2 regions of the Methylobacterium sp. Leaf94 genome follow, and region 1 is predicted to be linked to the other one. Evidence: predicted binding sites of a transcription regulator. Region 1 holds the regulator's gene; the other holds the start of a gene.

What was found. The regulator LexA, encoded in region 1, represses DNA repair genes until DNA is damaged. The targets are predictions, from matches to a motif close to TGTTCNNNNTGTGTTCNG.
Region 2: a site for LexA is predicted at 4,438-4,455, ahead of ASG63_RS08440 (putative DNA modification/repair radical SAM protein). Genes of this name have one in related genera too.

Annotation. Positions count from the first base shown of each region.
Region 1 is NZ_LMRM01000014.1:22,118-29,849, forward strand. It holds gene ASG63_RS10710 (FkbM family methyltransferase) at 48-878, shown strand; gene sfsA (DNA/RNA nuclease SfsA) at 911-1,618, opposite strand; gene ASG63_RS10720 (DUF937 domain-containing protein) at 1,782-2,567, shown strand; gene lexA (transcriptional repressor LexA) at 2,921-3,673, shown strand; gene ASG63_RS10730 (ComEC/Rec2 family competence protein) at 3,667-5,952, opposite strand; gene gltX (glutamate--tRNA ligase) at 6,120-7,541, shown strand.
Region 2 is NZ_LMRM01000012.1:8,452-16,183, forward strand. It holds gene ybaL (YbaL family putative K(+) efflux transporter) at 1-1,718, shown strand, start outside; gene ASG63_RS08435 (UdgX family uracil-DNA binding protein) at 1,723-3,204, opposite strand; gene ASG63_RS08440 (putative DNA modification/repair radical SAM protein) at 3,206-4,420, opposite strand; gene ASG63_RS08445 (regulatory protein RecX) at 4,544-5,161, opposite strand; gene ASG63_RS08450 (TAXI family TRAP transporter solute-binding subunit) at 5,243-6,673, shown strand; gene ASG63_RS08455 (Gfo/Idh/MocA family protein) at 6,713-7,732, opposite strand, start outside.

The DNA of each region.
Region 1 (7,732 bases):
GCGGCGTCGCTTGCCGCCGCGTCCGTGCGCTGGCATCAGCACGCACGATGAAAGACACGCAGCCCTACGGCACTTACGCTCCCACAGGCCTCGTCGCGCGCATCGCTCGGCAGACGGGCCGGATCTCCTACGCGAGCTGGGCCGGGCGACGCCTCGCCCTGTTCCTGCGCCGCGTGGCGATCGGGCTGCTGCGCGGCGCCCCTCTGGACGTCGAACGCTACGGCGCCCGCATGCGGCTCTACCCCTACAACAACAACTGCGAGAAGAAGGTGCTCTTCACGCCGCAGTTCTTCGATCCGGAGGAGCGCGCACTTCTCCGGGCGAAGCTTCAGCCCGGCTGCACCTTCCTGGATATCGGCGCGAATATCGGCGCCTACGCGCTGTTCGTGGCGGCCTTCGCGGGGCCGCGCGCCCGGATCCTGGCCGTCGAGCCGCAGCCGGACGTGTTCGACCGCCTGACCTACAACATCGCGCAGAATCCGTTCGGAACGGTCAAGGCGGTGGCCTGCGCGGTCGCCGACAAGGCGGGGGAACTCACCCTGTTCGTGGACCCCCGCAACCGGGGGGAATCGAGCCTGAAGATCGTCGGGACGAACGAGGGCGCGCAGATTCGTGTGCCGGCCGTGCCCCTGCTCGATCTCGCCCTCGGCGAGGGCATCGCGCGCATCGACGCGATGAAGCTCGATGTCGAGGGCGCCGAGGACCTGATCCTCGAACCTTTCCTGCGGGCCGCCCCCGCGAGCCTCCACCCGCGGCTGCTCATCGTCGAGAACGGCACCGACCAGTGGCAGATCGACCTGCCCGCCTTGCTCGAGCAGCACGGCTATCGCCGGATCGCTCGCACCCGCCTCAACCTGATCTTCGAGCGGGCCGACTGACGGGCCCGCGCGGTTCTTCTGGGACGGGCGCCCTACAGCACCGGGATGGCGTCGGCCACGGCGATGCCGACCGGGTCGATGCGGCAGCGATGGGCGTGGACGGCGACGCCGGCCGCCCGAGCGGCCTGAAGCGCCCGGTCGAAGGCAGGATCGAGGTCCCGCGCGGCATCGAAGCGATCCGCCCACATCTGCACCACGATGATGACCATGGCACGGCCCCCGGCCTCGACGACGGCCGCGAGGTCCGTCATGTGGCGGGCGCTGCGGGCGGCGACGCAATCGGGAAATTCCGCGAGGCCGGGGCTGCGCATCAGGTGACAGTTCTTCACCTCGACATGGCAGGGCGGCATCCCCTCCCCGGTGGCGAGGAAGTCGACCCGGCTGGCCCGGGCGTAGCGGACTTCGGGGCGCAGGCCCGTGTAGCCGGCGAGGCAGGGCAGGCCGCCGGCGGCGAAGGCCTCCGCCACCAGGGCGTTCGGCCGCATCGTGTTGATGCCGACCCATTGCCGGCCGCCGGGCAGATCCGCCTCCACCAGTTCCCAGGAAAAGGGGAGCTTGCGCGTCGGGCCCCGGACGTCGGACAACAGGGCCCGCGCGCCCGGCACCGCAAGTCCCAGCATCGCCCCCGGGTTGGGGCAATGGGCCGTGATCACGGACCCGTCGGCAAGCTGCAGATCGGCGAGAAAGCGCTTGTAGCGACGCACCAGGCGCGCCTCGATCAGGGGCGAAGGGAAGCGCATCGCGGGTCCGGGGCAAGAAACGGGTTGATACGGGCCCCCGTCGACGGGGAATCGGGCCGTCGTGAGGCGCCCGGGCTGGTCAGTACCGACCGGATGCGACAGAATTCGCGCGGCGCGCCCGGGTCGATGACCGGGAAAGCCGCAGTTCGTCCGCGAGGCCGCCATGTTCAATCTGTTCGACATCCTTCAGGCGCAGGCGGGCCCCAACGCGCAGGGTTTCGGACGGCAGTTCGGCTTGTCGCCGGAGCAGAGCCTGCGCGCGATGGAAGCCCTGCTTCCGGCCCTCACGATGGGGCTGCAGCGGAACGTCGCCCAGGATCCGACCGGCTTCGCCCACCTCTTCAATCTCGTCGGCCCCGCCGCGCCGAAGGCGTCGAGCGCGACGCCTCAGATGGACATGCTGGTCCAGCAACTCTTCGGCTCGCCCCATCTGAGTCAGGCCGTTCTGCAGCAGGCAGCTGCCGTCAGCGGCGTGGCGATGCCGGCCTTGAAGCAGATGCTGCCGATCATGGCCGGCATGGTGGTGGCGGGGATCGTCCACGTCATGATCAACCAGCCGCCTGCCGCGGCGCCGGCCCCGCGCGCCGAGGCGAACCCCTTCGGCTTCCCGCCCAATGCCTGGTCGGAGATGATGCAGGCGTTCCTGAACTCCGGCGCCAAGACCCCGAAGCCCGCGACGCCCTCGCCCCAGGCGCGACCGCGTGCGGCGTCGACGTGGCTCGCGGCTTCGCCCCGGCCGGAGTCCGCCGCGCCGGACAGGTCGGCCACGGAAGCGCCCTTCGACGTGATGCAGCAGATGTTCCAGACGGGCCTGGAGGTGCAGCAGGAGAACGCCCGCGCGATGCAGCGCCTGTTCGATACCTTCTGGCAGGATCCCCGCAATCCCACCGAGACGGGCGGCAACGGTTCGGGTGACCGGCCCAAGGCAGGGCGCACCGGGCAGCGCTAGCCGAAGACCCGCCGTCGGCGACGCCGGCAGAGGACGGCAGAGAACCGATCGTCGCCGGGCCATCGACCCGAGGGCGCTGCGCCCGGGCGCCCTGCCGACCGGTCTAGACGCCGGCCGTCCAACTCATTCGTCGGATCGGGGCACCACTCAATCGCAGCGATGGCCGCAGCGGCAGGCCGGCGTGGCGCTCGGGCGACGCCCGGATCCGCCCTTGCCGAGGGGATCGAACGGATCGCGCCCGGGAGGCTTGAGATGGGAACCCTTGCAGAACACTTACGGAACGTTTAACGTGTTCGTGGTTTGTTTCTAGTGCCACCCGCCGCGATCCGTGGCGCTAACGAAGAGTGTCCCGCATGTTGACGCGTAAGCAGCTGGACCTGCTCCAGTTCATCCAGCTTCGGATGCGCGAGAGCGGCGTTCCCCCGTCGTTCGACGAGATGAAGGACGCCCTCGACCTGAAGTCGAAGTCGGGCATTCACCGCCTGATCACGGCCCTGGAGGAGCGCGGCTTTCTGCGCCGGCTGCCCAACAGGGCGCGGGCCATCGAGGTGATCCGGATGCCGGAGAGCCTCGGGGGGAATGCGGGCGCCCCGCGCGCCGCTCCGGCCTCCGAGGTTCGCCGCTTCACGCCGAGCGTGGTCGAAGGCGGCAAGGGCAAGGGCCTGCCGGCCGGCGCATCGGTGTCCCGACTGCCGACCACGCAGGCCACCGACGAGAGCGGTCGGGCCGTGACCATCCCGGTGATGGGTCGGATCGCGGCCGGTACGCCCATCTCGGCCATCCAGGAACAGAGCCATTCGGTGACGATGTCGCCAGATTTCCTGGCCGGCGGCGAGCATTACGCCCTGGAGGTGCGCGGCGATTCGATGGTCGATGCCGGGATCCTCGACGGCGACCTGGTGGTCATCCGCAAGCAGGACACCGCCAACACGGGCGACATCATCGTGGCCCTCATCGACGACGAGGAGGCGACCCTGAAGCGCCTGCGCCGGCGTGGATCGTCCATCGCCCTGGAAGCGGCGAATCCGGCCTACGAGACGCGGGTCCTCGGCCCGGATCGGGTGCAGATCCAGGGACGTCTCGTCAGCCTGGTGCGCCGCTACTGAAGGGGGTCCCCGTCCGGTTCATCGCCGGACGGATCCGACGGGTCGCGGGTGCGATCGGGGATTTCCGGTAAGACCGACGCCGGCGGTGTCGAAGATGGCAAGGACGTTCCCGGCGGGTCCACCGGCTTGCGCAAAGGCGTCGCACGCCAGGGCACGACATCCCCGAATTGCTTCGCGGTGGCGAGGGACGGCCCATCGCGGGTGAGGCGAATTGCGGTCGCACCGTGGGATCCCAGGAAATTCCGGTCGATGACGATAGATGCGGCGCAGCCCCCGGGCGCGGATTGCCGGGTGATCAGGATGTCGGCCCTGGCGCAGTCCTCTCCGAGGGCACGCTTGTCGGTGGTCAGGGCGAGCACGCGGCCGTCGGGTGTGGTCAGGGTACAGCCCAGGCGATCGCAGCGCGCGCCCTCGAACCTCGTGACGTCCTGCACCCGTCGGTCGTCTCCATCGGCCTTGAGCCATTGCGCGAGCACGAAGGGGGGCGGCCGGCCAAGGGTGGCGAGCCGCCCGTTGCGCTCGCGGATGGCGGCGCCCGCCCCCTCCCGATCGACGTAGATGTCGTAGCGATCCGGGGCAGCCGCACAGGCGATGCCGATCGCTGCCGGAATGAGGCCGAGCCAGCGCAGCGACGAGGCCGGGAGCGTCAGGACGATCAGGGCGGCGGCCAGGAGGCCGAGGGCCCCCGTGCCGAAGGCCGGGACCACGACGACGGCGTTGCCGAAGCCCGCGATCCAGGTCGAGATGGTCAGCATCCCCCGCACCGCCAGGCCCATGGCCCACCAGACCGGCTGATCCAGCGCGAACGGATAGGCGAGGATGCCCAGAACCGCTGACGGCATCACCGCCAGGGAGACCAGCGGCAGGGTGAGCGCGTTGCCCACCAGCCCGAAGGGCTGCACCGTCTGGAAGTGGTAGGTGGCGAAGGGCGCGGTGGCGATCTGGGCCACGAGCGTCGTGGCCAGGGTGCCGAAGACCGCCGCGGACGCCAGGGCGAAGATCCGGGGGAGCAGGCCGGCACCGTCGCGCTGCCGCCCGCGTCCGGCGATCAGCGGCGCGCAGGCGATCAGGCCGGCCACCGCCGCGAACGACATCTGGAAGCTCGGGCCGAGGAGGCCGTCCGGCTCGCGGGCCAGGGCGATCAGGGCGGCGAGGGCCAGGTTTCGCATGCTGAGCGCCGGGCGATCGACCAGGATCGCGCCGAGCATCACGAGGGTCATGATCAGCGAGCGCTCGGCGGCGATGTCCCAGCCGGAGAAGACGCAGTAGGCCGTCACGCCCACCATGGCGACGGCAGCGGCGATCTTCTTGATCGGCCAGTGCAGCGCCGCGAACGGAACGAGGGCCAGGAGCGCCCGCACGAGCCAGAACACCACGCCGGCCGCCAGGACCATGTGAAGGCCCGAGATCGAGACGACGTGGTAGATGCCGGCGGCGCGCAGGATGTCGTTGGTCTCGGGGCTGATCAGGCCGCGCTTGCCCGTCACCAGGGCCGCCGCCACCGCCCCGGCCTGTCCGCCGTTGGCGTCGGTGATGCGGCGCGTCAGGGCGTTGCGGGCCGCGTCGACGGCGGCCGCGAGGCGGATCTGCCAGTCCGCGCTCTCGGCCGGCGGTCGCAGGTCGACCTTGCCGACGAGGGAGCCCACCGCGCCGATCTCACGGAAGAAGGCATCCCGGGCGAAATCGTAGCCTCCGGGGCGGGCGGCTTCCGGCGGCGGAAGCAGGCGCGCGGTCGCGGCGATGCGGTCGCCCGGCTTCAGGGTATTCGCCTTGCGGTAGGAGACCCGCACCCGGACCGGGCGGACCTCGGCGCCGAGGGTGCCGAAGCTCTCGACGCGGAGGATCAGGCGCGCCCCGTCCTCCCGCTCGTCCAGCCCTTCGATGGTGCCCACCAGCGGACCGACCGTGGTGCGGGCGAGGATCGGCCCGTCGACCGAGCGGACGCGCGTGGCGGCCGCCGCGAAGCCCAGGAGGGCGGCGACGGCGGCGAGCACCAGGGCCAGGCCGAACGGGCGCGCCACGAGGAGGGGCGTCGTCGCGGCGAGCAGGGCGGCGGCCGCGAGCGGCGCCAGGAGCGACGGCGTCCCCTGCGTACCGAGGAAGAACGCGAGGATGCCGCATCCGAACGCGACGGCGAGCCAGGCGAAGAGACGGCGCTGCTCGATCTCGCGGGTCCATCCCGCCCGGAACCAGTCGCGGATCGGCCCGGCGCCCGGGCGACGCGCGGCGAGGTGGCGCGTGATGCGCCCCATCGCCGCCGTCGCCCGCGCCTGCGCCATCGCGAAAACCTCCGGGCGTGCGTCCGTGACCGGGAGCCGGCGATGCGCCCTGCGATCCTGGGGACAGGACGATTCCTTAACGCGTGCCCGCGCGCATGCTACACGCGCGGTTCCGGGCCGGTCGATCCGCTTCCCGCCCGAATCACGAGCCATTCAAGTCCAGATTGATGTCGTCAGCCGTCGTCACGCGTTTCGCGCCCTCGCCCACGGGCTACCTTCACATCGGCGGGGCTCGCACGGCCCTGTTCAACTGGCTCTATGCCCGCCGCTTCGGCGGCCGCATGCTGCTGCGCATCGAGGACACCGATCGCGAACGCTCGACGCAGGGCGCCATCGACGCGATCCTGGACGGCATGCGCTGGCTCGGGCTCGATTGGGACGGGGACGTCATCTACCAATACGCCCGCGCCGCCCGTCACCGCGAAGCCGCCGAGGGCCTGCTGGCCTCCGGCCACGCCTATCGCTGCTACGCGACGCCCGACGAACTGACGGCGATGCGCGAGGCGGCCCGCGCAGAGGGGCGGCCCCTGCGCTACGACGGCCGCTGGCGCGACCGCGACCCGTCCGAGGCGCCCGCCGGCGTCAAGCCGGTGATTCGCCTGCGCGCCCCGACCGACGGCGAGACCGTGGTCGAGGACGGCGTGCAGGGCCGGGTCGTCTGGCAGAACAAGGATCTCGACGACCTCGTCCTGCTGCGTTCGGACGGCAACCCGACCTACATGCTCGCCGTCGTGGTGGACGATCACGACATGGGCGTCACCCAGGTCATCCGCGGCGACGACCACCTGACCAATGCGGCGCGCCAGCGCCAGATCTCCGATGCCCTCGGCTGGGAGGCGCCCGCCATGGCGCATATCCCGCTGATCCACGGCGCGGACGGCGCCAAGCTGTCAAAGCGGCACGGGGCCCTCGGCGTCGATGCCTACCGCGACCTCGGCTACCTGCCGAGCGCCCTGCGCAACTACCTCGTGCGCCTGGGCTGGAGCCACGGTGACCAGGAGGTCTTCTCCACCGAGGAGATGATCGCCGCCTTCGACCTCAAGGCCATCGGGCGGTCGCCCGCGCGCTTCGACTTCGCCAAGCTGGAAAACCTCAACGGCCTCTACATCCGTGGCGCGGCCGATGCGGACCTCGTCGCGGCGATCGACGACGTGCTGCCGGCGCTCGGCCCGGCACGGGGGATCGCGGTGCCCATGAGTCCGGCTCTGCGGGAGACGCTCACTGCCGCGATGCCGGGCCTGAAGGAGCGGGCCAAGACCCTCGTCGAACTCCTGGACAGCGCCTACTACCTCACCGCGGCCCGGCCCCTCGTGCCCGACGAGAAGGCGAAGGGGCTGCTCGGCGACGAGGCCCGGAATCGCCTGGCCGCCCTCCTGCCGGCCCTCGAGGGGTTGCCCGATTGGACCGCCGCCGCCACCGAGGGCGCGGTCCGGCAGTTTGCCGAGGCGAACGGCCTGAAGCTCGGCCAGATCGCGCAGCCCCTCCGGGCGGCGCTCACCGGCCGCGCCACCTCGCCGCCGGTCTTCGACGTCATGGCCGTGCTCGGCCGGGAGGAGTGTCTCGGTCGGCTCCGCGACCAGACCGGCTGACCATCGCACTGCAGCAAAATGCCGGTTCGTCCGAGTGCTCCGAGTGGAAGAATGACAAATCGGCCCGGATTTCGCTTCGACGTCGAGGTGAGCCGGGCCGTCGGTTGATGACGGTCCGCCGATCCGCTACCCCCATGCTCGTGTGAGCAAGTGCAGCATGCGCCGCATTTGCACCCCGGACCCGGGTGGTC
Region 2 (7,732 bases), on a different contig from region 1:
TCGTGGGCTACCTCCTCGCGGGCGTCCTCGTCGGCCCCTACACGCCGGGCTTCGTGGGCAACAGCCAGCTCGCCGGCCAGCTCGCCGAGATCGGCGTGATCCTGCTGATGTTCGGCGTCGGCCTGCATTTCTCGATCAAGGACCTGATGGCGGTGCGCACCATCGCGCTGCCGGGCGCCATCGTGCAGATCCTGGCGGCCACCGCCATGGGCGGCGCGCTGGCGCTGGCCTGGGGCTGGGGCCTCGGGGCGGGGCTCGTCTTCGGCCTTGCCCTGTCGGTGGCGAGCACGGTGGTGCTGCTGCGGGCGCTCGAGGAGCGTCGGCTCCTCGACAGCGACAAGGGCCGCATCGCGGTGGGCTGGTTGATCGTCGAGGATCTGGCCATGGTGCTGGCCCTCGTGCTGCTGCCGGCGCTGGCCCCCTCCCTCGGGGGCGACGGGGCGGGCGTCGCGCACCATGCCGGGGACGGCAACATCTGGCTGACCCTGGGGCTGACGCTGGCCAAGGTCGGGATCTTCGCCGCCGTGATGCTGGTGGGCGGGCGCCGCTTCGTGCCCTGGCTCCTCGACCAGGCGGCACGCACGGGCTCGCGCGAGCTCTTCACCCTGGCGGTGCTGGCCCTGGCGCTCGGCATCGCCTTCGGTTCGGCGGAGCTCTTCGGCGTCTCGTTCGCGCTCGGCGCCTTCTTCGCCGGCATGGTGCTCGCCGAATCCGACCTCAGCCATCAGGCGGCGGCCGATTCCCTGCCGCTGCAGGACGCCTTCGCGGTGCTGTTCTTCGTCTCGGTCGGCATGCTGTTCGACCCCGGCATCCTGATCCGCGAGCCGCTCTCGGTGCTGGCGGTGCTCGGCGTCATCCTCATCGGCAAGTCCCTGGCGGCGGTGGCGATCGTGCTGGCCTTCCGGCATCCGCTGGGCACCGCCCTCACCATCGCGGCGAGCCTCGCCCAGATCGGCGAGTTCTCGTTCATCCTCGTCAGCCTCGGCCTGTCCCTGAAGCTCCTGCCGGAGGAGGGGCGCGACCTCATCCTCGGCGGCGCCATCCTGTCGATCACCCTCAACCCGCTGTTCTTCGCGCTCACCGATTGGGTCGGCCGCAAGGTCGCCGAGCGTCCGGCCCTGGCCGCCCGCTTCGAGCGCCAGGGCGCCGCGGCCCTGGCGGTCACCAGCGAGAGCCCGCCGCATCGGGGCCACGCGATCCTCATCGGCTATGGTCGGGTCGGCAGTACCATCGGCCAGGCGCTCAAGGCCTGGGACCTCCCCTACATCGTCCTCGACCGCGACCGCCGCCGGGTCCTGGAGTTGCGCCAGGAGGGCATCGAGGCGGTGTTCGGCGACGCCACGGCGCCGGGCATCCTGCAGGCCGCCGACATCGCCCAGGCCCGCCTGATCGTGGTCGCGACACCGGAGGCCCACACGACGCGGCGCATCGTCGAACTCGCCCGGGAGATCCATCCGGGCATCGACACCCTGGTGCGCACCCACAACGACGGCGAGCGCCGCCACTTCGAGGAGCAGGGCGTCGGACTCGTGCTGATGGCCGAGCGCGAACTGGCCTTCGGCATGACCCTCTACGCCCTGCGCAGCCTCGGCCTGAAGGAGGGCGAGGCCCGCATCTTCGTCGACAGCACCCGGGTCGAGAGCCGCTCCGCCCCCATCGAGACCGCGATCGACCAGGTCACGCCGGAGCTGCGCCCCCACAAGGAGGAGGGGGCGTGAGGCGTCAGGCGGCCAGGGAGCGCCCGAGGTCGTGGACGCGGCGGAGATCGGCCACGAAGGCCGCGTAGGCCTCCGCCTTCGCCTCGTCCGGCAGGCGCAGCAGGTAGGACGGGTGCACGGTGATGAACCCCGCATAGGGTTTTTCGAAATCCGCCGGGCCGCGCGCCCGGGTGATCGGGATCTGTTTGCCCGTCAGCGCCAGCACGGCGGTGGCGCCGAGCGCCACCACGAGCTTCGGCGCGACGAAATCGAGCTCCCGGTCGAGCCACCAGCGATAGTGGCTGACCTCGCCGGCGGTGGGCTTCTGGTGGATGCGGCGCTTGCCCCGCTCCTCGAATTTGAAGTGCTTGACCGCATTGGTGAGGTAGGCCTCGCCTCGCGCGATCCCGGCCTCGGCCATCGCCCGTGAGAGCAGTTGCCCGGCTGGGCCGACGAAGGGGCGCCCCTGGCGGTCCTCCTGGTCGCCCGGCTGCTCACCCACGAAGGCGATGGACGCGCCCAGCGGTCCTTCGCCGAGGACGGCCTGGGTCGCGCCGGGGACCAGCGGCTCCGAGCGCCGGATGAGGGCGTTGAGCGCCTCCAGCGAATCCGGGGCCTGGTCCGCCATGGCCGCGACGGCCCGGGCGGGATTGCGCTTGACCGGCATCTGCGGCGTCCTCTCGATCATGGCGCCGGTCCGCGCCGCAGCCTGCCGGACGAGGCCCGGAATGGCGGCGGTCTCGGGCATGTTGCGCCAGTACTTCTTCGGCATCTCCGCCCGCATCGCGGCGAGGTTCGTCCGGGCGGGGTTGAACGTGCTCTCGTAGTAATCGCGCCAGCCGGCCTCGAATCCGTCCTGTGCCGGTGCGTCCTCGCGTCGCCCTGGCGGTCCGAACGCGAGGACATCGCCGTCCCAGCGGGCGGAGGCCTCCGGCGTCAGGATGGTCCAGTCCAGTCCGCAGAAGCGATCGACGAAGAACGGGGCGGCGGCCCCCAGGATGTGGTGGTCCGGCTCGAACCAAGCGACGAAGCGCTCCGGCCCATCGCCCTCCACGCGGCGGAAGCGCAGGAAGGCGTGCATCTTGTGCAGGTCGCGGGCGATGGCCTTGCGCATCCGCTCCAGGCGATGGACCAGCGGGTCGCTCGAGATCTCCAGCAAACGCCGCTCGCCGCACTGGATGCGCCAGATCAGATCGTAGAGCAGGGCGTAGCGCTCAGGGTCGCGGTGCAGCACCACCCGGGCGACCATCTCGCCCACCCCGCGCGGCAGGCTCAAGGGAGCTTCCTCCGAGGGCGCGGGGGGCGGCGCCCCGAACAGCCCGGACGCTTCGCCGATGGACCACAGCACCCGCTCCGGCGGGATGCCCCGGCCGGCGAGGCGACGGGCCGCGGCCCGGAAGCCCTCGAGGTCGGCGCCCGGGGAGAGGTCGACGGCTTCGAGCGCGCCGCGCCCGAACCCTGTCCCCTCCGCGGGGGAGGGAGGAGCCGATCGGTGTGCGCCCGCCATCCTAGAACAGCGACAATTGCTTGGGCGGGTCGGCGAGCCGTGCCCGCAGGTCGAGCCGGTCGGTGAGGCCGCCCGCCGGATGGTAGTCGGCGGCGATGAGGAAGGGCCGCGCCCGCTTCAGGGCCGAGGTCAGGCGGGCGACGTCGTCGAGGCGCAGGCGGGTGTGCCGGCGGGCCCGGATGATCTTGTCCACCGCCCGGGCGCCGAGGCCTGGCACCCGCAGCAGCATCTCGCGGTCGGCGGCGTTCACGTCGACGGGAAAGCGCGCCCGGTGCTTCAGGGCCCAGGCCAGCTTCGGGTCGATGTCGAGGGAGAGCATCCCGTCGTCGGTGGCATCGGCCACGTCGTCGGGGGTGAAGGCGTAGTACCGCAGCAGCCAGTCGCCCTGGTACAGGCGGTGCTCGCGCTGGAGCGGCGGCGCAGTCAGCGGCAGGATGGTGGACCCGTCCGGGATCGGACTGAAGGCCGAGTAGTAGACCCGCTTGAGGTTGTAGGAGCCGTAGAGCAGGGCGCTCTTGCGGATCAGCGCCTCGTCCGTGGTGGCGTCGGCCCCGACGATGACCTGCGTCGACTGCCCGGCCGGCGAGAACCGGCGCTTCTCGGATTTCGCCTCGGCGATGCGCTCGCCGATCTGCGCGATGGCGTTCTGGATGACGGCGCCGTCCTTCTCGGGGGCCAGGCGCTCCAGGCTCGCCTCGGTGGGCAGCTCGACGTTGATCGACAGACGGTCGGCGTAGAGGCCCGCCTCCTCGATCAGCCAGGGGCTCGCCTCCGGGATCGATTTCAGGTGGATGTAGCCGCGAAAGCCGTGGTCGCGCCGCAGCGATTTCGCCACCCGCGTCAGCAGCTCCATGGTGTGATCGGGCGACTTGATGATGCCCGACGAGAGGAACAGGCCCTCGATGTAGTTGCGCTTGTAGAACTCCACCGTGAGGGTCACGACCTCCTCGACGGAGAACTTCGCCCGCTGCACGTTGGAGGAGCGCCGGTTCACGCAGTAGGCGCAGTCGAACAGGCAGTAATTCGTCAGCAGGATCTTCAGGAGCGAGATGCAGCGCCCGTCCGGCGTGTAGGCGTGGCAGATGCCGGCGCCGGTGGTCGAGCCGAGCTCGCCCTTGCCGGCCGTGCGCTTGGGCGCCCCGGACGACGAGCAAGAGGCGTCGTACTTGGCGGCATCGGCGAGGATGCGCAGCTTCTTCGCGAGCATTTCGTCCATCGACGAGAAATGCGCCTCGTTCGCGCTTCGTTCAAGTTTTCGCGCACGGATTCGGGCTTTCTCCGCCGCCGCGATGTCGCAGCCTTATAGCTGGGAACCAAAGCCCGGAGCCCGGTCCCGGAGCTAAGCCTCGTGGTCGAGGGGCTCGGCGTCGGGATCGGCCTCGATCACCCGTCGGCCGAGGCCGTACGGGAAGCCGGCGCGGGCCATGGCGGCGAGATCCCGGTCGCGATGGGCCTCGCGCGTCCCGGGCCGGCGCCAGGGTCCGAGGCGCCGCCGCTTGGCATAGGCCCGGGCCGCTTCCGCCTCGAGGTCGACGCCCGCCTCCACCGTCTCGCGCTCGGCCTCCATCGCGCTCGCCACCTGCTCGCGCGACACGCCCTTGGCGGCGAGCTTGGCCGACAGGGCCCGGGCGGAGGCACCGCGCCGGCGCAGGGCCGCGAGGCGCCCGGCGGTGAAGCGGGCGTCGTCGACGAGGCCGGCGCCGACCGCGCGGGCGACCGTGGCCTCGATCGCCTCGGCGAAGGCGCTCGCCTCCTCCCCGCGCAGGCGGCAGCGCTTGTCGACCCGGCGCTTCAGGGTCTGCCGCAGCATCGCCACGGAGGCGCTGTAGCGTTCGAGGTAATGCAGGGCCGCCCGCTCGAGATAGGCGGGGGTGACGGGCGGGGGCGGTTTGACCTCGGCCCGGTCATCCGGTGCGGCTCCGGTGGGGCGGCGGGACGCAACGTTTCGCGGTGTCATCGGTTCTTCACGATCCGGACGGGGTTCGGGGGTCGGTCTCGCAGATATGGTGATCCCGCTGGACAAAGGCTCGTTCCTGCCATGCCGGCATTTCTCGTGAGACGCGAGTGGCTTCTCGTCCTTCTGGCGCTCGGCTTCGCCGTCGTGGCGGGGATGCTGGTCTACCTGTCGCGTCCCACCACCCTGACCGTGGCGGTCGGTCCCCGGGACGGCGCCGAGGCGACCCTGCTTCAGACCTACGCCCAGGCTCTGGCCCGCGGTCGCGAGGATGTCCGCCTCAAGCTGAACTTCTACGATGACGTGCGCGACAGCGCCGAGGCGCTCCAGCGCAACAAGGCCGACCTCGCCGTGGTCCGGCCCGACGTCCTCCTGCCCGAGAACGGGCTCACCCTGGCGATCCTGCACGACGAGGCCCTGCTGATCGCCGCGCCGGAAGCGGCGGGCATCGAGAACTTCCCCGACCTCGCGCGCAAGCGCCTCGGCGTGGTCGAGCGGCACGCCGCCGACATGCCGTTCCTGACGAACCTCCTCGCCTTCTACGACTTCTCCGCCCAGCCGGCGGCCGAGCCGGTCCCCGAAACCGGGCTCGGCCCGGCCCGGATCGCCCTCGTGCCGCTCACTCCCCAGGAGGTCACCAGCGCCATCGCGGAGGGCCGCGTCGACGCGGTGGCGGTCATCGCCGCTCCGGCCTCGAAGGCGGCGATCTCGACGGTGCGTGCCGTCGAGGCGGCCTCGACCGAGAAGAAGATCAATTTCGTCTCCGTGCCGGATGGCGGGGCGATCATCCAGCGGATGCCCGAGTTGCAATCCGTGACGATCCCGGCCGGCACCTTCGGCGGTCGCCCGAAGCGCCCGGACGAGGACGTGAAGACGGTGGGCGCCTCCTACCGGCTGATGGCCCGCGGCGGCGTCAGCCGCTTCACGGTCGCCTCGGTGACCCAGCACCTGTTCGAGTGGCGCTCGAAGCTGGCGCCCCTGGCGCCGATCGCCAACCTGATGAAGGCGCCGGACTTCGATTCCACCGTCGCGGCCACGAGCGCTCGCCTGCCGAATCATCCCGGCGCGGTGGACTACTTCGAGCGCGAACAGCAGACGATGTTCGAGCGCTACGAGGACTACATCTACCTGCTGGCGTTCTTCGGCGGCACCGTCGGCTCTGGTGTCGCCTGGGTCGCCCAGCGCCTCGCCCGAAAGCGGCGCGAGCGCATCGACATCGTCCTCGACCGGCTCCTCGACATCCTGCGCGAGGTGCGCGCCGCCACCGGCAAGGCCGACCTCGACGGCCTCGTGCGCGAGACCGACGACCTTGTGGCCGACGTCGTCCAGCATGCCCGCGAGCGCAACATCGACAACCGCACCGTGAGCGCCCTCATCCTGGCCATCGACGCGGTCCATGCGGCGATCAACGACGAGCGCCGCAATCTCGGCGCGGGTGACATCGAAAGCGGGCGGGCGGTGGACCATGCCCGCACGGCCCGCCTCCTCTCGCTCCACACGCCGGCGGCGGAGTAGTCGGCCGAGACCCGATCGCGACGCGGCGGACGCCCGGGATCAGCCCGCCGCGTCGAGTTCGGGGCCGCGGGTGACGTCGAGGCCGCTCGGTGCGCCCGGCGGCGGGCCGACCGTGACGGGCCGGCCCGTGCGGGCCGCCTCATAGATCGCCTCCATCAGCACCTGGTCCTGCAGGCCCTCCTCGCCGGGGGTGCGCGGGCGCCGATCCTCCTGGATGCAGCGCGCCATGTGGTCGATCTCCAGGGCGAACTGGTTCTTCTGCGCGAGGATGCGGGTGTCCTGCGATTCCGCCTGCCCGTCCGGTCGCGCGATCACCAGGCGCTGGCCGCGATACGCGAAGGCGTTCTGCAGGTCGATGGCGGCCCGGTCGGTATGGACCTGGAGCCGGCGCGACTCGTGAACCCCGTAGCTCGTCAGGCACTGCGCGATGACCTGCGAGGGGAAGCGCAGGGTGAAGGAGACCGACTCCTCGACCTCGGCGAATTTCGGATCGCCTTCCGGCGAATGGATCTGTGCCTCCACCGAGACGGGCTCCTCGCCGGTGAGGGCGCGCACGCCGTTCAGGCAGTAGAGCCCGATATCCGGCAGGGCACCGCCGCCGGCCAGGGCCTTCTTCAGGCGCCATTGCTGGGGCAGGCCGGTGGTCTGGCCGTTGAAGGCCTGGATCAGGCGCGTCCGGCCGACCTCACCGGAGCGGGCGAGACGCGCCACCTCGCGGTTGTAGGGCTCGTACTGGCAGCGATAGGCGATCATCAGCTTGACCTTGGCCGCCGCGCAGGCCGCGATCATGTCCCGGGCCTCGGCGGAGGAATTCGCCATCGGCTTCTCGCAGAGCACGTGCTTGCCGGCCTTGGCCGCGGCCAGCACGTCCCCGCGATGGACGGCGTTCGGCGTCACCACGTACACGGCCTGGACCGCGGGGTTTTGCGCGAGGCGGTCCCACTCGTCGTAGCCGTAGACCGCCTCCGGCGCGATCCCGTACTGCTCGGCCACGAGCTTCGCCTTGGCAGGGGTGCCCGACATCAGAGCGACCACGCGGGCCCGCTTCGTCTCGCCGAA